3 regions of the Leptolyngbya sp. UWPOB_LEPTO1 genome follow, and region 3 is predicted to be linked to each of the others. Evidence: predicted binding sites of a transcription regulator. Region 3 holds the regulator's gene; each other region holds the start of a gene.
The links. The regulator NtcA, encoded in region 3, controls nitrogen genes in cyanobacteria. The targets are predictions, from matches to a motif close to TTTGTANNNNNNNNTACAAA.
Positions count from the first base shown of each region.

Region 1: J0L70_RS05165 (DUF3155 domain-containing protein) is a predicted target of NtcA. The motif match lies at 4,932-4,951, and genes of this name have one in related genera.
Region 2: J0L70_RS25830 (MSMEG_0572/Sll0783 family nitrogen starvation response protein) is a predicted target of NtcA. The motif match lies at 5,723-5,742, and genes of this name have one in related genera.

Region 1 is NZ_JAFLCJ010000002.1:481,450-489,345, forward strand. It holds gene J0L70_RS05130 (DUF4332 domain-containing protein) at 1-370, shown strand, start outside; gene J0L70_RS05135 (GNAT family N-acetyltransferase) at 415-945, opposite strand; gene J0L70_RS05140 (hypothetical protein) at 1,132-1,857, shown strand; gene J0L70_RS05145 (response regulator) at 1,912-2,562, shown strand; gene J0L70_RS05150 (hypothetical protein) at 2,651-2,800, opposite strand; gene J0L70_RS05155 (PadR family transcriptional regulator) at 3,399-3,791, shown strand; gene J0L70_RS05160 (cofactor assembly of complex C subunit B) at 3,865-4,383, shown strand; gene J0L70_RS05165 (DUF3155 domain-containing protein) at 4,579-4,896, opposite strand; gene J0L70_RS05170 (GAF domain-containing sensor histidine kinase) at 5,220-6,449, shown strand; gene J0L70_RS05175 (S-layer homology domain-containing protein) at 6,618-7,859, opposite strand.
Region 2 is NZ_JAFLCJ010000023.1:15,046-22,941, forward strand. It holds gene J0L70_RS25800 (MSMEG_0570 family nitrogen starvation response protein) at 1-277, opposite strand, end outside; gene J0L70_RS25805 (MSMEG_0565 family glycosyltransferase) at 270-1,370, opposite strand; gene J0L70_RS25810 (sll0787 family AIR synthase-like protein) at 1,367-2,320, opposite strand; gene J0L70_RS25815 (MSMEG_0567/Sll0786 family nitrogen starvation N-acetyltransferase) at 2,320-2,805, opposite strand; gene J0L70_RS25820 (MSMEG_0568 family radical SAM protein) at 3,075-4,151, opposite strand; gene J0L70_RS25825 (Nit6803 family nitrilase) at 4,144-5,124, opposite strand; gene J0L70_RS25830 (MSMEG_0572/Sll0783 family nitrogen starvation response protein) at 5,177-5,659, opposite strand; gene J0L70_RS25835 (MSMEG_0569 family flavin-dependent oxidoreductase) at 5,833-7,101, opposite strand; gene J0L70_RS25840 (TM0106 family RecB-like putative nuclease) at 7,303-7,896, opposite strand, start outside.
Region 3 is NZ_JAFLCJ010000001.1:254,521-262,416, reverse strand. It holds gene J0L70_RS01175 (vWA domain-containing protein) at 828-1,445, opposite strand; gene fabI (enoyl-ACP reductase FabI) at 1,470-2,270, opposite strand; gene ntcA (global nitrogen regulator NtcA) at 2,710-3,381, shown strand; gene J0L70_RS01160 (DUF3084 family protein) at 3,501-4,898, shown strand; gene J0L70_RS01155 (RuvC family protein) at 4,933-5,364, shown strand; gene J0L70_RS01150 (DUF3146 family protein) at 5,378-5,638, opposite strand; gene pth (aminoacyl-tRNA hydrolase) at 5,635-6,249, opposite strand; gene J0L70_RS01140 (TatA/E family twin arginine-targeting protein translocase) at 6,249-6,548, opposite strand; gene psbH (photosystem II reaction center phosphoprotein PsbH) at 6,688-6,882, opposite strand; gene J0L70_RS01130 (hypothetical protein) at 6,930-7,220, opposite strand; gene J0L70_RS01125 (hypothetical protein) at 7,373-7,896, opposite strand, start outside.

The DNA.
Region 1 (7,896 bases), on a different contig from region 3:
CGATGCAACTCGATTAATGGATCATGAAATTCGGACGACGCTAGAGTTACTCAAGCTCGGTCAAACTCAAGACAAAAGAAATCTGCTGGCAACCCATCTTCAAGTGCCAATTCGTCAATTAAATAAGTGGGTTGCGCTGGCTGATCTGGCTCGAATTCCCAGTGTAGGATGCGAATATTCAGGCTTACTGCTGCATGCCGGGATCGCCTCTCCCGCTCAATTGGCTCAAACCTCGATCGCAGCGCTACACCGCCAACTACTCCGTCTCCATGTTTCTACGATGCAGCGCCGTGATCTCTGCCCCAGCGCCGACTCTATTGGACTATGGATTCATCAAGCCAAACACCTTTGTGCAAATCGAGAGACTTAGCAGGAAGTGGGCACTCTTATTGAAGTGGAATCGCGGATATAACCTTAATCCGGATACCAAAACATCCCTTTGATTCCTTCTGGATCCTGCATGAAGCCCAAATTTCGGTAGAAATTGACAACATGGGGATCAGCGAACAAAGTGATATTACTGATATCCTCACTGCGAAGCTTCTTAATCATGAACTTCATCAGAGCCTTACCTAGCCCCTTGCCCTGGAAGTCCGGATGCACGACCACATCCCAAATCGTCGCGTTAAACGCATGGTCAGAAGTGGCGCGCGCAAATCCGACCAACCGTCGTTGGACTCCTCGCTGCTCCCACATCGAAGCCACCAAAAAACTATGCTGAATTGCCTTTTTTACTTTCCTCAGCGGACGGCGCGACCAGCCGACTGCATCGCACAATTCCTCAAGCTCATACAAATCGATCTCTCGCTCTGTTGAGAAGAAAATCCGAGGAGTGGCGCGATCGCTCGCTCCCTCACCGGAGCCGGGGACAACATAGCTCTCCGTCGAAGTCGGTTTCTCGATCGAAGCATCCGTACTACTAAATAAGCTTTTCCAAAAACCCATGCAAGCGTGGTGATAACAGTGAAGCAGTAATAGTTAGTATATCTCTCGGATTTAGGTTGCATTCTGCCGATTTTATGGAAATGTTGGCAATTCGTATCTTGGGGTTGCGCTTTCCAATATCGTCTCCATTCTAAATTCCACCCCAAATTTCTATCCGCGTGTCGTCTAAGGTCAGTCTCCACCACTATGGCTCTGGGTCTAAAATCGTCCACACTAGAACTGTTAAAGCGTTTCAACCGAGCGTTTCCGCAGTTTTATGAGCAATTTGTCAGCAGCGAAATCCAACTGCAAAATCTACGACTGGCTTATCAACTTTATAAGTCGAAGCAGGCGGTGATTGAACTGAAATCTGAGGGCACAAAAAGCGCGCTCCATTTTGCCTACCGAAATCAGTCGTTCTTGCTCAGCGATATTTTTGGGGTTTTAGCAGCATATGGATTGACGATTCACAGCCTCAGCCTGTACGGGCAGATTTATCCCCCGATGCTGGTGTTTATCAAACTGATCGTGTCTCGCAGTGGAAAAGCCCTCACCGACAAAACCTCTGAAAACGTCTGTCGGGCAATTCGAGAAGCGCTCGCGGGGCGGTTTGAAGTCGAAGAAATGCTGGCGGTTGAGTTCAATCTAGATGCAGGTCTAGAACAGGTAGAGACAGAGTTCTATGTCGATCCAGTTTTCCATTTGCCTGCTTTGCTGATCGAAGCCGACAACCAGCCGGGACTCTTCTACAAGGTGATGTATGCGATTTGGCAAGAAGATTTGCTGGTTGTCAATGCCAATTTGCTAGTCTGGCGGGGACGAACGCGGCTGATTTTATATCTGTTAGGACCAAACGAAAGCTTGATTCCAGAATATCTGGGTCAGAAGATTGCCGAAGGCGTGAAGCAGCGACTTTTAGGGCGACGCTTTTAATTTCTGGGAATCCGCCCCGCTATCATGGATGATAGCCATTTTTTAGCGTGCTCTATGTCATCAATCACCCTTCCAGCTTTACGGGTTTTGATTGTAGAAGATGACCCTATGATGCAATTGGGGTTGGAGCAGTCCTTAGAGGACTATCCAGAGTTAACAATCGTCGATCAAGCCAATGATGGCTATTTGGGAGTTGAAGCGGCGCTCAAACATCGCCCCGATCTGGTTGTTATGGACATTGGCTTGCCTCGATTGGATGGCATTGCTGCAACACAGCAGATCAAAGCTGCACTCCCGAATGTTCGGATCGTCATGCTGACTTCGCATACGTCTGAGAACGAAATTATTGCAGCGCTATCAAGTGGAGCGGATGCTTACTGTATTAAGGGCGCAGATGTGACGCGTTTAATTGCTGCGATCGCAGCAGCTTGTGAGGGCGCGACTTATCTTGATCCCCAAATTGCCCGTCGCGTGATCGAACATCTCAAACCCCCCGCAGCGGACAATACGATCGGGCAATTATCCCAACGTGAACATCAAGTCCTCAGATTAATGGTTGATGGCTTGAGCAATCCAGAAATTGCCGCAAAGCTTTATCTCAGTCCCAACACCGTGAAGACTCATGTACGAGGCATCATGAATAAACTCGCAGTAGACGATCGAGTTCAAGCTGCGGTTGTTGCTTTGAGAACAGGATTAGTCTGAAAATTTTAGCTTTAGAGAAAATAAAATTTCTTCGATTGTTTCGGGTATGAAGCTTAAACCGAATTGCGCAAATTGTTGAAGCTATTCTTTAAAGTTTGTTCCCGATCTGTGGCGCATTTGCCAAAAATTCATCATTTTTCTCGGTAGAAAGACCGCTGATGAGCAGGCGCGATTCTGGAATTTCTGAAATGTCGATCCGAAGTCCCAAAACGGCAGAAGGTAAGCTTAGCTCGACCATAAACATCCTGAATCGACCGTAAGGATCATGAAAAAGATTCACCAGAATTGCAATAATTCTTCAAATAGCATCAAATCCCTAACCCAACATCGATTACAGTACAAACTAATTTACTTCAAGACCCACAAATTAACGATCCAAGTTTAGAATCAAGATGTACAATTTGTAGTCAGTTAAGCCAGTTAAAGAAATTACTGCTTAAGAAGACGATTTGAGATGCGCAGCTTGATCTACGAATAGACAAGTTCAGAAAGGCACATTGCTTTCCTGCTTCTTAACCACTGATTTCTCATTTTGGCTCGTTCAAAGCAACGGTGCTGCGATGATAACCCCCAACTTCGCGAATCATTAACTTGATCCTGCGATGTGGGTACTCCGCGAATTGTAGAGTTTCCCAAACTCGCCTACATATCTCGGCAATTCGCGTTAATTTAATATTTCACGCAGGAGGATTAATCCTTTGGGAGGACGGCAAACCCTATCGCGTGATTGTTAATGTAGGGTTATGACCCTACTCATTGTGATTTCGATTGATTGAATTGATTTAATCGATCGCTTTCTCAAACAAGTCGTTTCTCACATGCCTGGAATCAGACAGATGAAATTTGAGGATATCTATCAATTTTTCAAAGATCCGCCCCCTTTCTATCTCAATAAAGAACTGGCGGTCTGTTATGTGTTAGCGGTTCTCTTACGCGGAGACTCCTACGGAACCGAGCTAATCCAATTGCTCGAAACCGAATATCCGCTGTACCGCTTATCGGATACGGTTCTCTATAGTGCCCTAAAGTTTCTTGAAGACGAAGAAATGGTCACCGGCTACTGGAAAAAAGTCGAAGGTCGGGGTCGTCCTCGCCGCATGTATCAGATTAAGTCTGAGGCAATGCAGCAGGCGCAAGATCTGGCTCGGCTTTGGCGAGAGTATGCCGTTAAACGCGAAAATGCACGAGAAAATTCGGGCGTGCCCGCAGTCAGTGGGGCTGAGAAATAACAGTGGAGATCTGAGAATGATCCCCATTGTTGTCTAAACTTGTGGTGTAACTGGGATTTTGTCTTCTTGCGCCATGAATCAGCCTATAATTGCCTCGACGTTTCTCCTCACGGTTCTATTAATGATTGGGCTGTTTTTCTTCATTCGCGCCTCAGTCAAAGATAGAACCCAGGAGGTGCGATTGCTCTCTGAGCAGCCTGAAGATTCTCTGATGGCGCAACTGCGCCAATATTTTGGACAGCGCTCTTACCGAGTAGCTGCGATCGATGCCGATTTAAATCAGGTGACGTTTGAAGGAGTTGTCCGTCCAAGCGTTTTCCTGGCGGTATTTTTGTCGCTGCTTGCTTCGGTGGGAGCGCTGTGTTTTGCGTTAGTCCTGACGATGGTGCTACCCGATGGGTCGAATTTCTGGTGGGGCTTGTTGCTCGTGTCGCCTCTAGCTGGTGTTTTTTATTGGAAAGGGGCAGAGCGAGTGGAGCAGGTTTCGCTGAAATTGGAAGGGGGCACAGATGCGCGCAGTGTGATTACTGTCAGAGCACATCGTGATGAATTGGCAGAATTGCAGCGATCGTTGGAACTGCAAGCGGAATAGAAAATTTTTAGACGGGAATTTCTAGACAAAAGCTCTCCTCGTTGCGTTGAGGAGAGCTTTGATGAAGTGAATGCTGGGTAACTGAGTTTAGCTTGCCCAACTAGGTCAGTAGCGACCGGCACTACCACCAAATCTGCATTCAGGGCAAGCAAAATTTGGAAAACTCGAACTTGATCCGGATCGAGATCTGAACGCTTAGCGGCTCCGTGAAGGAACAGCAACCGCATCGATTTCATCCTCAGATGTTCTCAGACTTGGGAATAAGAAGTGATTTTCTTCGACGTATTGTGCGCCAAACAAACCTTTCTCTGCCCAAAAATAGCGATCTGTAGTATGCTCGTTTCTCTTAACCAGTAACAGCGCAGGCGGCAGAATGCCTTCAGCGTGGATAAACTTGCGGGCAGCGGTAACGGGCTTATCTTCGCCACACTCAATGCTAAACTGAGGAACGCTTTCTAAGATCCGTCTTCCTTCCTGCCGACGACGACTTTTCCGCTTACGTCTCCTTGCCAAACCCCGTACCTCCTTAAGTTCCAAACTGCCTAAAAGTTGTAATGATCGTTACAAAATCCGTCGAAAATATATCAGCTTCAGCCCTGGATTTCAACTTCTCTTAACGCATCTACATAATTTCTTAAGGTTGTTTTCCGAGTTCTTTTGCTATGTAACGACTAAAATGAGCGCTTACGTCAGCAAAAGTTGCGGAAAGTCGGGCAAAAGTTAAGAAAAACTGGTGCGAAAGAGTTGGGGATCAGGACTATCTATTAAATTAATAAGAAAAATTACTCAACGTCAATCCTATTTCTTAGATTCATCCGGCAGAAAAGTCGATGCTAATGCCTACAAGTTCCGAATTCATTGAGTTGTGTCGATCACAAATTGCATTGCTGACTCAGGCGTTAGGCGCTTCACTAAGCGTAATCTATCTAACGGAAGAATTAGTTGAAAGTTCTCAAGCCCGTTTGATCCCAGTTGCAGCGTATCCGGATAATTCTGTGGCATTGGAGCGATCGAACCGTTTGGCGCTTCCTTCCTCGGACATTCCAGAACTGGATCTAGTGACAACAGGACTGGTTCAACCCCGGCAACTCGTCTTGCCGTTGATTCATGAAGAATTAGTCTTTGGGTTGTTAGTGACAGAGCGCGAAGATCGACCTTGGACAACTTGGGAGCGATCGCAAGTTGAACGAGTTGCGAGTACGTTAGCCCTCGCTTGTGTGATGGATCAACGGGCGCAGTGGTTGGATCAGGCTCAGCGACAACATCGCTCGATGCAAACGCAGCAGCATGACGTTTTAGATAATTTGCTACATCAGTTGAAAAGTCCCGTCACAGCATTGCGAACGTTTGGCAAATTGTTAGTGAAGCGGTTACAGCCGGAAGATCCGAATCGCAATATTGCAGGCAGTATCTTGCGGGAAAGTGATCGCGTGCAGGAACTCTTACAGCAATTTGACCAAGCGATCGATTTAAATCCCGTGGATGCTTTATCAGAAAATCCAATCCGCCCGATTCCCTTGCTTCCGGCTGGAGTGCTGACGGCATCAAGTTTAGAATTAACGCCTTGTTCGATTCATGAGATTTTGCTGCCCTTAGTGGAAACGGCTCGTGCGATCGCGCAAGATCGCAATCTTCTCCTGCGAACAGAAATACCACAATTTCTGCCCCTTGTTTCCGCCAATTCTGGGGCTTTAAGAGAGGTATTGAGTAATCTTATCGATAATGCATTGAAATATACGCCTAGCGGCGGAGAAGTGCATATTAGGGCATATTCTCATTACGATCGCATCTGTATTTGGGTCAGTGATACCGGATTGGGAATTCCACCGGAAGATTTAGAGCACTTGTTTGAGCGGCATTATCGGGGAGTGCAGGCAAAGGGAGATATTCCAGGCACGGGGTTGGGGTTAGCGATCGCGCGTCGATTGGTGGAACAGATGAATGGCTCGATTCAGGGGTTCAGCCCATTGAAAAAAGAGGGCTGGATTCCTCAAGGCATCCAGCCCCCTAAACAGGGGACAAGTTTTTTAGTGATACTTGAGACTCATCGCGAGCGTGAGTCTTGAGATCTAAGTTTTGGGCCTTCTGAAACTCAGAAAATTGAGACCGATGGCAGTCCTGAGCTGTGAAGTGGGGAGGAGGATCGTTCTTTGAGTGGCTCCCCACTCCCGATCTTTTTGAGTATTCACAGCTCAAGATCGCCCTAGATCTTGGTCAGCAGAGTCGCTACGCAATTATGAGCGAGGCAAGATCAATTCGCTGGTGAGACGGAGATTGAGATCTGCGTTGGGGCGAATTGAAATCAGGTCAATGCGATCGCCGCCAAAGATCAGGCCAGCTAATGCACCGACTCCTGTGCCGATAAGAACTTCACCTGCTCTGACGTTGCGATCGCCTGTAACAGCTGCGATACCCGCAGCAGCAGCGCTACCTAATGCAGCATCTTTGAGGATTGTGCCTGTGTTTGCGCCACGGCGGATCGATTCAGTTGTGGTGATCGGATCAGAAGTCGCTGCGATCGCAACCTTCTGACCATTGGTCAACGTCAGTTCAGACGCAGTAAACTGTGCTGCACCTTGAGACACGGTTAATTGACCAGAGACTTGGCTACCTGATGGGATCAAGACCGTACCATCAGCAGTGACAATGTTTTGAGCAACTGTAAGCGTGATCGGAGTGGGTTGCGGTTCATTTTGTGCCAGCAAGATCCGTTCAGCATTTGCATAGCGCAGAGGAATGGCAGTTCCGGCAGGAATGTTGATCGCTTGCGGTTGAGGTGCAACTTGACCGACGATGTAAGGAGATTGAATCGCAGCTAATTGTCCAGTACTAACAAGGGCTTGGTAGATAAACGCAGCAACATCTGCACGCGTTGCAGTTTGGTTCGGGTTGAGGAAACGAACATCCGGGTAGTTAACGACGATGCGGCGTTCAGTTGCAGCCGCGATACTGTTGCGCGCAAAACCAGGAATGCTGGAAGCATCAGAATAAGCTTGGTCAAGCAAGCTGTCAGCCGGTTGAGTGCTGGCATATCGCAAACCGTTCGCGAGGGATACTAGGACTTGAGCGCGAGGAATGTTGTCATTAGGTCGGAAAGTGCCACCGGGGAAGCCTGCTAAGAAGCCAGTTGCATACGCAGTTTGAATGGCTTGAAGACCCCAATAATTGCTAGGAACATCTGCGAAATTGATCGGAGTATTCACTCGCTGAGCATTGGGAAATGCTTTGAGAAGCAAGGCTGCAAATTGAGCGCGAGTGACCGGATCATTCGGTCGGAAAGTGCCATCAGGAAATCCAGCAATAATGTTACGAGAAGCGAGTTCTTGAATGAAAGGAGAAGCCCAGTTATCAGACGCGACATCAGAGAAGGCAGCTTGTGCTGAAGCAGGTGCGGTCATTACCATTGGAGCCGCTGCGCCTGCGATTGTGCCGAGTGCTAAAGTTAGAGCCAAACCAGATTTTACAGAGCTATACATAGGTAGCGGTTCCCCAAGCGAGAGAGTGTTTTTTCTT
Region 2 (7,896 bases), on a different contig from region 3:
ATCCAATCACACGGACTTTTGCATTAGGAATCTGAGCATACTGTTTTGATTTTTCCTCAATTTCTTGCAGTTGCCCAAGCGCAAGCCCACAGGGTCTTCCGTATTTTGCTTTGACGCGATCGCTGGCAATATTCAAGGCAGTGCGCGATCGCTCAACAAAATCGTCTAGCGCGTAATCTGTGTTGGGACTAAAGTACTCTTTAACAATCAGCGAGGGAGAATAGCAAGAATCTTGTGTTCCGTCAGACCAACGGATTTGAAACCGGATTTCAGGCATAAAGTAAAGTTTGGTAGTGGTGAATATGTTGCTGAGCGGAAATTTCCCAAGTGTATTGGGAGAGAACCGATTGGCTCTGAGCGACTAGAGAATCGGCAGAATCAAACACGGAACACATTGCTGAGGCAATCGCATCAACTGAGTAAGGATCAACGAGTAGCGCTTGCGTTTCGTTGAGAAATTCAGTAAACGGCGGCTGTTTGGAAGTAATTACAGGAATTTTACTAGCGATCGCTTCTAAAATGACTAAGCCCCAACCTTCTTTTACAGATGGAAATACAAAAACATCGGCGCTCTGGTAGAGCTTGGGTAGGTCAGAATCAGCAACTACGCCAAGTAGTACCAGTGAGTCTTTTAGATTGAGAGATTCGGCGATCGCAAAGAATTCATCTCGATACTCTTGATAGTCAAATAAAGTCGCTCCCCCTGCAATCACCAATTGCGCTTGAGGAAATTGAATCAGAACTTTCTGAAAAGCTTGCAAGAGACGGATAGAGTTTTTTCGAGGTTCAATGCCGCCAACGGTCAGATAGATGGGATGACCTGAAAAATCAAAGAAATGATTTTGAGCCGAAAATCGTTTGAGGTTTACGCCATTGATCACACGTGGAGCATCGATTTGATACTGTTCTTGAAGTTCAGACTTCCAGCGATCGCTGACACAAAAGCACAGAGAAGCTTCTCGAATCGATCGATCCTGACAGTGTTGCAAATAAATACTTTGATAGTCTTCAATATGATGCACTGTGCGAACAAAATGCAGGATATGTCCTTGTTCTCGCAAAATTGCTAGCGCATTTGCACTCAAACAATCTTGAGCATGGTAGCAGTCAAACTGCTGCGGAAACTGATTGAAGTAATTGACAAATTCTTGAATCCGTTGAGCAATCAGTTGGTCAATTTCCGATGGAGCAGGATGGGCTGGAATCAATTTCACCTGGCAAGAGAGCGGATAATCAAATCCCTTGCCATCTTTATCCAGCGCAAACACACAAACAGAATGTCCTAAATCATGCAAAGCTTCTGCAAGCTCTAAGGTATGAATGACACTTCCTCGCGGTTTGGTTGAGTAAGTCAGGAGTGCGATTTTCATGGTGCAAACCCTGTCAGTCCCTGCTTAGAGAGATCCCAGAATTCGATCGATTCACCATACGATCGTAGAATCAACTGCGGATTCGCCTGAATCTCTCCAACAACTTCACAGACTAAATCCTGTTCTCGAAATAAAGCTTGCACCTGCTGAACGAGAGGAGGCGCAATACTCAATAAAAAGCCATAGCTTGGGAAATGCACTAACCACTCGTGCAATGCAAGCTCATTCGGGCAGGGAACTTGTTCAAGATTGAGAATCGCTCCACAGTTAGAAGTCTCTAACAACATAATCAGCGTTCCAATAATGCCGCCCATACTGATATCTTTGCCTGCCTTGCAAAGCCCAGTTTCAGCTAGTTTTGGCAAAATCGACAAGTTCTTTCGCAGTTGAGCTGGATCAGCATTAGTTGCAGCATTCCAGAAGGGATAGTTGGGATAAGGTTGACCCCGAAGATCAGTAGCAACTAATAATAAATCTCCAGGTTGAGCATCAAAGCTAGTAATCACACGATTTGCGCGTCCCAGAATTGCGACAGATAATGCTGTATAAGAACTATGGCAGTTTGTGTGTCCGCCAACAATGGGGACATTGTAAGCCGCAGATGCAGCTCTCATTCCTTCCCAGATTGCATCCGTATTCTGCCCAGTTTTGCTCCAAATCGTATCGACAACCGCGATCGGGGTTCCTCCCATGGCATAGATATCACTCACATTCACCATGACTGCCGACCAGCCCGCAAACCAAGGCTCCTGCTCGACAAATTGCGGCAACATTCCCTCAGCTGCAAAGAGAAGATAGCCATCGCCATCGCGAATTGCTGCGCAATCATCCCCTAATCGAATTTTTGCATTGCTCCAGTCAGATTTCAACGCATTCGCCGCAGTTTGAATATCTTGCTTTTGCAGCAACCCCAAAGAGCGATGAAGTTGGTCAGCCAGAGATGACAGCATCAAGATGCCTCCCGAACCTCAAGAATTGGGCGCGGTTCAGTTCCGGGCGGATAGAAATCGAGGTCAGCTTCCATCAAATGGTGAGGTCGATCGCAGATCATCAGTTCTTTTTGCGATCGCCAATGTAATCTTTGAAAGAATCGCACATTTTGAAGCTGAACGGTGGCTAAGAATTGCTGACAGCCCCAAGTATTTGCAGTGGTAACTGCTTTGTAGATGAGACCTTTGCCAATCTGCCAGCCTTTTCGATAGTCTGGATGCGTGCCTAATCTGCCACCGTACCAGATGCCAGGTTCGATTTCGTAGATTCTCACAACACCGACAACTTGAGCCTGATCAACGGCAATAATCGGATAGGAAATTCGATCAAGTTCGTCTACATCATCTTCAAATAGCTGTTGTTCTTCTGTAAAAATTAATCGACGCAGATCGAAGTAAGCTTGAACTTCTCTCGCTGATTGAGCAAGTTTAAACTGATAGGACATAGGTTAGGATTCAAAATTCGACAGCTAAGACTCAAAATTTGATAGCTAGGAACTTGCGATTAATAAAGTCCTAAGCTCCGATTCTGCCTCGCCCTCGATTAAAATCGGGGCTAATAGAGAAAAGTCCACTGAAGGGACTGGAACACTCTCAGGCTGGCTGTTTTAGTCCCTTTAGTGGACTTCGTTTTGTTAGCCCCGATTTTAATCGAGGGCGGAATCGCAACGCAGCGAAAAAATGTTTTCTGGTACACGATTAACAAACTATTCCCCTAAGACTCAAAATTGGATAAAGCAGAGCAAGCTCCACATTTTGCACAGCCTGCTTTCATCTCAGTTGCAGAGAAGTCTGATTGCTGGATCATTGCTCCAACTTGCTGATACAAAGCCAGCATAAAGTCACGATCTGGAGCAGCATGTCCTTCTAAAGGCGTGCCTGTAATCGGAACAAACGGCACAACAAACGGATAAACACCGAGACGAATTAAGCGATCGCACATTTCAATCAAAGTCTCTAAGCTATCACCGAGTCCTGCAAGCAAGTAAGTGCTAACTTGACCCCGACCAAACACTTTGACGGATGCCTCAAAAGCTTTGTAATAGTAATCTAGTGGCACAGAAGCTTTGCCCGGCATGATTTTTGCTCGCACTTCTGGATCAGCCGCTTCTAAGTGCATTCCTAAGCTATCCACTCCAGCCGTTTTCATCCGATCGAACCAAGCAAAATCATCCGGTGGCTCACATTGAGCTTGAATGGGAAGATTTACTTTTGCTTTGATGGCGGCTGCACATTCTGTCAGGTAAGCTGAACCGCGATCGCTCGTATTTGGTGTTCCGGTCGTCATCACCATGTGTTTCACGTGATCGAGCCGAACTGCCGCTTCTGCAACTTCTGCAAGTTGCGCTGGCGTTTTACGAGCAATAGTTTTCCCTGCCGCTAAAGATTGCCCGATCGCGCAAAACTGACAAGCTGTAGCCGCATCGCTGTATCGCATACAGGTCTGCAAAACTGTGGTTGCAAGGACATCGTGACTATGAAGTAACGCAATCTTCCAGTAAGGAATCCCGTCTTCTGTGGTGAGGTTGTAGAACTTGGGTTGCTTAGGAAAACTAATCGGGGCGATCGCTTCTCCATTTAGTTCTAAAACTTGAGCCGTTTGATTAGTGCTATAGGGAGAACTTGCAGCAGGTGTATTGTAAATCGGAACCATAATGGTTGTTCCTTCGATCGTCACTGCTTTGTGATCTGAAGGTCCTGCTCCACCTTGTCGCCCTGATGCACCGATTTGAGAGTCAATCAGCTTCAATCCATGTGATTGTAAGTCCGTAATGAGTTGTTGCTTATTCATTGAGGTTAGGGATTAAAAACTGTTCTGCTGGCTGCACTTCGAGCGACTCCTTTAGCACCGTTTGAGTATCAAAATTTGCCTGCAACTGAAGGAGATCAGGACGAGCATAATGCCCCACAGAATCCATCATGCGCTTGCGCTTCGTAATCAGCGAGAAATCGAGATCCGCGATCGCAATTCCTTCTCCTTCTAAAATCGGTGGACAAAGATGACTACCTTCGGGACTAATAATTGCGGTATTACAACCACCTGTTAGAACCTTCTGAAGCTTCTCATCGCTCGTAATTTGTGCAACTTGCTCAGGCGAGAGCCAACCTGTCGCATTCACAACAAAGCAGCCTGCTTCTAAAGCATGATGGCGAATGGTAACTTCGATTTGATCCGTAAAAATTTGCCCAACCATTGAGCCTGGAAACTGTGAACAGTGAATTTGCTCATGCTGTGCCATCAGGGCATAGCGCGCGAGTGGATTGTAATGCTCCCAACAGGCAAGCACTCCAAGCTTCCCGATCGCAGTGTCGATCGCTTTTAGTCCCGCACCGTCTCCCTGTCCCCAAACCATGCGCTCATGGTAAGTTGGCGTAATTTTGCGGCGTTTCAAAACCAAGGTTCCATTCGCATCAAAAACAAGCTGAGTGTTATAGAGCGATCCGTTGTCTCGCTCGTTCACTCCCACAACGACAACGACACCATAGGATCGAGCAGCACGAGCGATCGCATCTGTAACTGGACTAGGAACAATCACAGCTTCTTCGTACAACCGCATGTGTTCTTTGCCCATTAGCACTGGAGGCTGAATGAACGAGAAGTAAGGATAGTACGGAATAAAGGTTTCTGGAAAGACAACGAGCTGCGCGCCTGATTTGGCAGCGGACGCGATCGCGTCTAAAACCTTCTCGGTTGTCCCATCACGGCTAAACAGGACTGGACTAATTTGTACGGCTGCCGCTCGAACAATGTGAGCATCTGTCATTGTGGGAGAGGTAAGTGAAAATTAGACTTGCAATCGGAGATTTTCGGAGCTTTTAAAGTGTCCAGGTATCGAGGATAAATGCACCATCTTTGCGATGCATCAGAACGAGATCCAAGACATCCAATGGATTAATTGGTCGAATTCCAGGAATTAAAGAAGGTTCACCATGACCATAGAGCGCTTGCAATGCAAAGCGACATGCATAAACTTTGCCACCTTCTGCCATGAATTTGCTCAGTTGATCATTGAAGTTCTGGTGTCCCGGAAAAGCAGAATCTCCGAGTTTCGGGAAGCCGCGTTGTACCCCCAAAGTTACACCAGGCCCATAGAGCAAAATCGAAGTTTCAAAGCCTTTTCTGAGTAATCGAGTAGCTTGAAGCAAGTTCACAAACCCGATCGAGCCTTCAAAAGCAACGGTGTGAAACGTGACTAAAGCTTTCTCGCCAGGTTCCGCTTTGACATCTGGAAAAACTTTTTCTTCGTAGTCTACAAAGAAATCGCCAGTTTGATGTGCGGGAGCTGTAACCTCTGGCATAGCGATCTCCTTAAATTTGATAGATGAGCTTGCTGCAAGATTAGTGGGGATTGGTTACTAACTTTTGTAGTGCTGGCTACTAGAACTAGAACACTGATCATAAAACTAGGGAGCTTGATCGAAGGGTTACACAGCTAGCAAAACCCAAAAACTGACCTATCTAAATCAACAGGTCATGATCCGAGTAAAAACTCATTCACAACACTCCAAGCACTATCTTGTGAGACTTTCTTTCTTGCAGCAATATAATCTGCAAGATACTGAGCATCTCTTGCAATGCCTGAAAATCGTCCAGAACCCCAGGTATAGAGCCAAGGTAAGCCGAGGAAGTACAAGCCCCAAATCTGCGTTACGCCGCGCTCATGTCCTGGATAGCCTTTGCCATCAAACACTGGAACTTCCACCCAGCGAAAATCAGATTGATATCCGGTACACCACACGATCGCTTCAATGTCAGCAGCATTCAGCGTTAACTCTTCTGAGTCTGGCTCCCATACAGGTTGGTAAGGTGGCTCGATTGGAGCATCAATCTGGTTCTTTTCAATGAATTGATCGACGGTTCGCTTAATACTTTCGGCAACTGCATCGGCATGATCTAGGTTCTGTTTGAGATTGTTCTCAAACTCGATCGTGCTGCCATTGACATCTTTCAATCTGCCATAGAGCTTCATTCCTTCTCGCGCAAAGTGCCGCAAGTCAATTTCTCGTCCGCCATCGCGACCTGTAACATAGTGATTTGCTTTACTTCTGACCGATTCTTTTTGAGGATGATCGTCGATCGAGAGATCGTAGTACCCCATCTGATCTAACCAATCCACGATATCTTTACCGCGATACAGCCGAGGCGATCGCGGAGCACTTCCGACAGCAAGATGGACTTTTTTACCTGCAAGATGCAAATCTTCAGCAATTTGACAGCCGGATTGTCCAGTTCCTACGACTAGAATTCGATCAGGCAAAAAGTCTGGACTTTTGTATTCAGATGCATGGATCTGGACGATCTCTGATGGAAATCGTTCAGAGAGACGTGGAATTTTAGGTCGATGGTAGCTTCCCGCGGCGATGACAACTTGATCGGCTGTGTAATCGCCAATTGAAGTTGTTAGCTCAAATCGATCGTCATTTTTGATAATCTTCAAGACTTCAACGCCTTCTCGAATCGGTGGATCGAATGAAGCAGCATAGCTCTTGATGTAATCGACGATCGCATCTTTTTGCATAAATCCGCGCGGATCGTCGCCTGCATAAGGAAAGCCTGGGAGCCGACATTGCCAGTTTGGAGTCACTAAGCAGAAAGTATCCCAGCGTTTGGCTTGCCACGCATGAGCGATCTTATGTTTCTCGAAAATCAGATGCTCAATATTCTTCTGCTTCAGGCAATAGCTCATCGATAAGCCTGATTGCCCTCCGCCAACAATAATGACTGGATAATGGCTTTGCATTGAAAACTCCACGAGCGCATTTTTAGGCAGCGTAAAGCGCGATGTAGAGGAGCGTTGTAGTTTTCACTACCGGAAGGATGAGTCTAGCTGTAAAGAGAGTCAGCGCGATCGCACATCACGTCTCCCTCTCACTATCGATAGCTCATCAGATTTTACGCATCGGATTCATGAACTTGAGCATCAACGATTCTCGATTCACCGCTAAACCGCGTAGTCAAAATCATCGGCTAAAGTCGCCGCTTCTAAAAATTCAACTAGCCACTCTTTCACCTGATAGGTCGCTCGACAGTCGTCTTCGTTGTACATCACGATCGAGTCTAAATAACTGCGATCGCCCGTTGCTAACCACTGAGCATACCAATAGATCGACTGTGCCCCATTTGCCGTCGAATCGCGCCAATCAAACCCAACCCATCGCGCAATATGTTTCAGCGCATAGCTCTCAACCGGAAGCGTCACGGTCTGTGTGACGTAATCATGCAAATCGATGAATCGCGTCAGCAACGGTTTCACCAACTCATCAGGCGTCTCAAAGACTTTACCCAATCGCTCCATCGTCTGTACTTCATAGGGGCAAAAATGAAAAATGGGCGCATTCGGATACGCCCACATTAAATCCAACAATTTTTGCCACACTATCGCTTCTTCTTCTGGTTTCTCTGCAAGCAGGGGATGGAACGTTTCCGTCTGCTGGAGACGATCGACGACCAACACGCCATGCAAGTACACCAGATTCAAACTTGGCTCAGCTTCGATATCAAAATAAAGCTCGATCGCAGCCGTGGGAATCGTTGG
Region 3 (7,896 bases):
CTCGAATCGATTCCAAGCCGATACAGGAATGAAATGCTGTTTAACTCCACCCTGGGAAGGGGGATAAATCTTTAGCACGCTTACAAAATAAGGGGTACAAGCACGAACAGCCGAAAGTGTAGCGGTGAGGTTCAGGACTCTAAATCGAAGTCGTTTCGACTTTACTTAATGATAAGACGAATTCTAAATAAAGTAAAGAGCCTTACAGGGAAATTACTCAGGAATTTCAGCAAATATTTAGCTTTCCAAAGTAAATTGCAAGACATGGGCATTACCCTAAAACTTCATTTAAAACTTGGTGAATTGATTCTTCTATAATGACGGTTTGATTTACAGTTGGATAGAGTCTCTAGAGAGGGATAACCGTACTTTTTTAAGTGCTGCTGTTATGATTTCTGACTTGCGCATTTAGAGAATGTTCCAGTGAGCCAAACCCCGTATCCATCAACTGGTCTATGGATTTCATTCTGACAGTTCAATCCACAATTTATTGTGAAAAAATGGGGACATTTTAGGCTACTTTTCAGATATGAAATTGAAGTGTCATTAAGGTGACGATTTCATTAAAAACTGGATCAAGGCTGCAACATTGGTCAGCTTAAAACGAAGAGCAATTATACTTATCGAGAACCGTCATCAGTTTTGCGACGCGGGTCGGTATCCCGATGAGGTTCGGAGCTTTTCGTTGTGGTTTCCTGGCTATTCCTTCAGGTAGGGTATTGCTGCTGCGACTGACCAATTGGGTGCATCGAGTCGATTGACTGGGCTTGCGATTTTAGGCTCGATCGCTGCTCATTCTGCCTAAACTTAATCGCTGTTTTAGCGTGCTAATCTACGATCGCATTCAACAACACTTCTGCCAAACTCATATCTGCCATATCATCCATCGTCACCGTGTCGCAGATATCAAACTTTGCTCCTACACTTTGAAGCTGATCGTCGAGAACCTTCAAGAATTTTGTCGCACTGGCGTCTGAGCCAACTTGAATAAAAGAAATGGCTAATTCTTCATCGCGTTCCATTTTCTGTGTCGCTTGCACGATCGCTTCAATCACAGCTCGACGATCGTCCGGCTCACCATCGGTAATGACTAAAATGGTTTCTCCAGTTTTGCTCTGTCCTGTGGCTTTGCGGCGAAAATAATCTTCGGTGGCATCCCGCAACACTGCTGCCAGATTGGTCGAGCCAACCGGATCGTTTTCCATAAAAATCTGTGCGACTTTGCTCGTCGTCACATTCTCGTACCGTCTGAATCGGCTAGAAAACGTATAAACCGTAATACCATCGGGATCAAACTGCTCGCATTTGCGCGCCAGTGCCAGCGTTGATTCTTGGGCTGCTTCCCAACGACTGCCGCCCCCAATTTGATCATTGGTAGACATACTGCCACTTTTATCCAAAATCAAGGTGTAGTCTCGATTTTGCAAAGTTTCAAAATTGGGCACGGCACATCTCCTATCGTCTAATTGCTATCCAGCAGTGGGCTTCGATCCCGTCATCCCCATAATTTCGTAGCCTGCATCGACGTAGATCACCTGACCCGTGATCCCGCTTGATAGATCACTACAGAGAAATGCTGCGGTATTCCCGACTTCGATCTGCGTCACCGTTCGACGTAACGGCGCAACTTCTTCAACGTGGTGAATCATATCGAGAATGCCACCGACTGCCGAGGAAGCCAATGTCCGAATCGGACCTGCTGAAATCGCATTGACTCGAATATTGTTCTGCCCTAACTCATTTGCGAGGTAGCGCACGTTCATTTCCAATGCTGCCTTGGCAATTCCCATGACGTTATAGTTCGGGATGACTTTCACACCACCGAGGTAAGTCAGCGTCACGATACTACCGCCTTCGCTCATTAGAGGTTTTGCGGCTCCAGCTAGTTGCACCAGCGAGTAAGAACTGATATCCAACGCCAGCGAATAACCCGCGCGCGACGTTTTGGAGAAATCGCCGGATAAATCATCTTTGCTAGCAAATGCGAGACAGTGGATCAGAATATCCAACTTGCCCCATTTGTCTTTCACGGTATTGAATGCGCTCTCAATCTGTGCGTCATCTTGCACGTTCAACGGCAAGAACAAACTGGGATTGAGCGGCTCGGTCAAGTCGGCAACTTTCTTTTCCGCTTTGCCGGTTGCATCCGGTAGATAGGTGATGCCAATATTTGCGCCTGCTTTGTGTAGCTGCTGAGCGATGCCCCATGCGATCGAGCGGTTGTTCGCGATTCCCGTTACAAGTGCGTTCTTTCCAGTCAGGTCTAGCATGGTCTTCTACCGTGTAAAGCATTTATGAGGATAGCAGAAAGGGATCCCTCTCGAACTGCTCCTCGCTGACGCGATCGTCCCAAGCTTGGCGAATCGAGGATCGAATTGCGTCATTTCTCAGTTCGGTTTTTCTGCCAGCGAATCCTCTCTGATTCTGGTTCGGAATCCTTCATGATTCCTTAATGCCTCGTCCTAGAATATTCGTGCTTTCACGGTATGATCTGTGGAAATTATTGGGTCTGCCCAGAAGATTCCAGTAGATCGACTCGAAATTGCGCCTTCTTCTTAGAGAATTTACTGAGTTTTCTGAAGATCAAAGCGAAATTGTAGTTTACGACACTAAAACAGATCATAGACTCAGTTTTAGTGGTCTAAAGTCATCGATTGCTTACATAGACTGTTAGACTTCCCAGCTTCACTCGATACGACAAGGAAAGAAATGGTAGTGACCAAGGATAAACCGCTTGCAGCGATGTTTCGTCAGATTGGAGGGGGAGCATATCCTCCTGTTGTAGAGACGTTTGAACGCGGTAAGACCATCTTCTTTCCGGGCGATCCGGCGGAGCGGGTCTACTTTCTCGTCAAGGGTGCGGTTAAACTCTCACGGGTGTACGAGGCAGGAGAAGAAATTACCGTCGCGCTGCTGCGAGAAAACAGCGTGTTCGGGGTGCTTTCTCTGATCACAGGACAACGTGCCGATCGCTTTTATCACGCAGTTGCCTTCACCCCTGTCGAATTGCTGTCTGTTCCGATCGAACAAGTTGAAAAAGCGCTCAAAGACAATCCCGAACTCTCAATGCTGATGCTGAAAGGCTTGTCGTCGAGAATTTTACAAACTGAAATGATGATCGAAACGCTGGCGCACCGAGATATGGGATCGCGTCTTGTTAGTTTCCTCCTGATTCTGTGTCGTGACTTTGGTGTGCCCTCACAAGAGGGGATCATGATTGATCTCAAACTGTCTCACCAAGCGATCGCTGAAGCAATCGGCTCGACTCGCGTCACAGTCACCCGCTTACTGGGCGATTTGCGTCAGGACAAAATGATCTCAATTCACAAGAAAAAAATAACCGTTCATAATCCGGTAACGCTTAGTCAACAATTTACCTAATTCGATTAGAATTCAGTCCTGAGTGACTCACGCGAATCATAGAGCGAGCAGTCATAATGAAAGGCAAAGTCTGAAAGTGCCCTTAGAGTGCAGTATGTCTAGGGGTTTGTGGGAGCGTCATGTCCGATGTCGGGCTAATTCTAATTTTGGTGGTGTTGGTGTTAGGAGGGGTGATCGCGACAGTCGGCGATCGCTTAGGAACGCGCGTGGGAAAAGCCCGCCTCAGCTTGTTCAATCTCCGTCCCAAACAAACAGCAGTTGTCGTGACGATTTTGACGGGCACGCTGATTTCTGCCTCTACGTTAGGCGTTTTACTGCTTGCCAGTCGCACCTTTCGAGAGATGGTGTTGAACTTCGGGCGAATTCAAGCCGACTTGCGGGCGACAAATCGCGACCTCGATAAAGTCACGGCTGATCTCAAAACCACAGATCAGCGAAAAGCTGAGGTTGAGAAAGATCTAGAGCAAGCGCGATCGGAACGTGCCCAAATTGAGGAATATCTCAAGCGCCTCAATGCCAATCTTCAAGTTTCAGTCGCTCGACAACGAGAAACCGATGCCCAACTTCGCAGGACAGAAGCGCAGCGAGATCTCACCCGCAATCAGCTAGAAACAGTTTCTCAGCAAGCACTCTCGCTCCGCAACGAAATCAATCAACTGGAATCTGAGCAGCAGGCGTTAATTGAACAACGGGATCAGGTGAAAGCCCAAATTGCGGAACGAGATGCGCAAATTGCGGAACGAACTGCCCTGATTGAAAAGCGCGATCGCGAAATTAATGAGCGCGATCAAGTCATTGCTCAACGCGAAGCAGAATTGAAAACCCTGGAACAGCAGAGAGCTTTTCTCGTGGCAGCCGTTCAGCAAATTCAGCAAGATGTGGAACAGATTCGCCGAGGTGATCTGGCAATTTTTCGGACACAAGTGCTGTCTTCAGGTGTTGTGCGCGTCGTCGAACAAGGTGGAGCCAAAGCAGCGGTCGATCAATTACTGCAATTGGCAAATCAAACCGCGATCGAGTCGCTTCGCCTGGGGCAGAACAATCAGCAAATTGTGCAAATCCCGATTGCGGAAGTGCAAAACCTCATTCAGCAAATTCAAGATGGTAAAGATTATCTGGTGCGGGTGCAAGCCGGGGCAAATTATGTTCTCGGTGACGACCGAGGCGTTGTCGTGAATATGAGTGCGGTGCCGAATCAGGTTGTCTTTTTAGCAGGAGATACGATCGCGACTCAAACGCTGGAACCGTCTAAACTGTCCCCCCAGGATTTTCAGAAAACCTTACAAGATTTGATTGCGGCTTCTAATGCCCGTGCCCGTGTCGCAGGGGTGATGAATGACAGACTAGAGGTTGAGAAACTGTTGAGTCTGGGATCTTTTATCGATCAGCTTCGCCGCTATCCGAATTCGATTGAATTGCGGGCAGTTGCATCGGATGTGACTTACACAGCGGGACCGCTCAAAATAGAATTAGTAGCGGTGCAGGATGGGCAGGTTGTGCTGCGGGCATCGAATTAGCAATCTGTAGACAGAACAACGGCAAGAGGTGAGTATGGCGGAACAGCCCGTTATTCTGGGATTTGATCCAGGGCGACAAAAATGCGGAGTCGCAGTGATGGGAGTCGATCGCCGAATTTATTATCATCAAGTGATCTCGTCTGAAGAGACGATTTCGACGATCTCATCTCTGAGGAGTCAGTTTCCGATTTCGCTGTTGGTCATGGGTGATCAGACTTCTTCTAAAACCTGGCGGCAGAAGTTAGAGACTGATCTCAGTGAGCCGATGCGAATTATCACCGTCGATGAGCGCAATAGTTCGCTAGAGGCGCGAGATCGCTATTGGCAAATGTATCCACCGAAAGGGCTAGCGCGGCTGATTCCTGAAGGGATGAGAACGCCGCCGCGACCGATTGATGACATTGTGGCAATTCTGTTGATTGAGCGGTATTTAGGGCGGTTGGTGAGTGGAGGAGTAGGGGAGTAGGGAGTGGGGGAGTTCACAACTCCGCCCGAATCGTAAACGAATAATCCCCACCCGGTTCAAGCTGATAATCTTTCGCTTCCAAAAATCTCCCTAGCGGTTCCTTAATCAAGGCTCGTCCGAGCGAAGGCTGAATGTTCAGCAATCCGCGTCGAAAATGCCAGTGAAACTGCCACTCATATTCGTTTGCTCTGACCTCGCCTTCGATACTGCCCTGTTGCCAGGACTGGCGCAAAATGCGGACATGGGCAGTGGTTTCAGGGAGACGTTTGCTCATGATGCAGACTTCGACTCTACAGATTGATTGTTGTAAAGGCTCATGGCTTTTTCAACCCCTTGCTTGAGACTGAGTTCGACGGCGCTGACTGTGAGGTTTAAAACCTCATCGATCGCACCTTTCTCATTCGGGGCAAAGGTTCCTAAGACATGAGATACCGCATCTTTCTCGTTCGATTTGGCGCTACCGATACCAATTCTTAGGCGAGGAAATTTCTGAGTTCCCAGATGAGCGATCGCGGATTTCATTCCATTTTGCCCACCGGCTGACCCGGATAACCGCAATCGTAATCTTCCGACTGGCAAATCCATGTCATCGTAAATGACCATCACCGCTTCGGGTGGAATTTTGTACCAATCGACGACCGCTCGAATCGCTTGACCGGAATTATTCATATAAGTCGTCGGTTTCAGCAAGCGAATCTTGCCGACCGGACTCATTCCTTCTCCAAACCAGCCTTGGAATTTTTTATGTTCGGACAGTCCAATCTGCCAGAGTTTTGCTAAGCGATCGATCGCCAGGAACCCGACATTATGACGAGTATTTTCGTATTTGCTGCCAGGGTTTCCTAGCCCAACGATCAATTGCGGGGACGTTGCTTCGGAGGACATTAGGACTCTTTCTCGATCGGGGTGACAGCGACAGTCTCCTCAACCGTTTGAGGGTCTTCTGCCGGGGCGATTTTTGGTTTTTCTTCTAAAGTTGCTTCCATGGTCTGTGGAGCCGAGGCAGTCAGATTTTCTGCTTCGCGTTTGAATTCATTCTCAAATTCTTTAGAAGCGTCCTGGAAACTCCGGATCGCTTTACCCATACTGCGTCCAATTTCTGGCAGTTTTTTGGGACCAAAGACTAAGAGTGCCACGACGAGGATCAGTACCATTTCGGGTAAGCCGATGCCGAAGAAGTTCATATCGATCTCCTGATGTCAGTCAAGTAAAGGTGGAGTAGGGAGTGGGGATTCGATCTATTGTAGGGGTTCCCCTCAATCCCGCTCCTAAAAAAAAACCCGGAAAACTCCGGGAATGATTTTGCTAATTGCGTTTTTGGGTTTAGTTGCCCCAATCAACGTTAAAGCCATCGAGAAGCAATTCTTGGTTATAGATTTGCAGAATGATCAGCAGAAATACCAAGAAGAGTGCCATAAAGACTCCCATCAAAGGGGTGGTTCCCCATCCAGGTACAACTTTACCGTATTCAGAATTTAAAGGTTTTAGAATGTCTCCCAACCGAGTCCGCTGTGCCATGGCTCACCTTTATCGCTAAGTCTTGGAAAATGTTTAAACTCAATATATCAGCTTTGGGCGACGGCTTTCACAAGGGCTTCAAACAGAAGAATTGCAACTTTGCGTCGGGTGTAGGCGCGAGCCAATTTAATCTTGATGCCGCGCGGTCGTTCGTCGCTGCTGAGACTATAGCGATCGAGTGCGGTCTGATAGAGCTGGCGAATTTCGAGAATTCGGGGGTTTTGAGTTTTGCGGCGAACTTCGATTTGAGTAAACATCCACTGCCACAAGGCTTTACGGCAGAGCGATGAGCCGCCCGTGCGACGTTTTTTCAAGCTTGTGCCCGACTCTTCTCGCACTGGGGCAAACCGATCGCTTTTTGAAATCGCCTCAACGATAAATGTCGCGTGGTCGATTTGTCTGAATTTCTACCCTTACGAACCCGAACTTCAGGCTTGCTGAAATTTAGACTCAATCGTGCAAAATTTGGGCTGCTACTGTCTGAAATCGTCTAGAGAGCCAGAAAACGGCAAATCATTGCCGCACTTCTTTCGTGACCGTTCCCTTCGGTATCAAACCGATCATAAGGATGGACTACGATCGTTTTGCCATCCTTCAGCGCGATCGCAATCCGTCCCATCGGACCAAATTTTCCACCCCGTTTTTTCTGCACCGTCACCTCTGCAATTTGGTCTAGCGGATACTCAGTCGTCCGGGTTCTAATCCAATTCCGTCGTTTCAACGTTAATCGCTGAGTGTATCGGCTGATTTCCAGCGTCACTCGTTCTGCCCAAATCCCAAAGACTGCTGCCCCTGCCAAACAAAGCGTGAAACAAAAAAACGCGTACGATCGCAGATCTCTTTGGAATTTTATGCGCGATCGCTGAGCCTTCAGAAACTGCTGGATCTCCTCTTGCTGTGAGCGTTTGGGATAAACTTCTGCCTGTTCAATGATTCCCGTTGTCGTGACCAGTTGAATCTGATAACGCAGTGAACCCCTTCTTTCAGAACCGACCGTTTTTAGAGTCACATCTT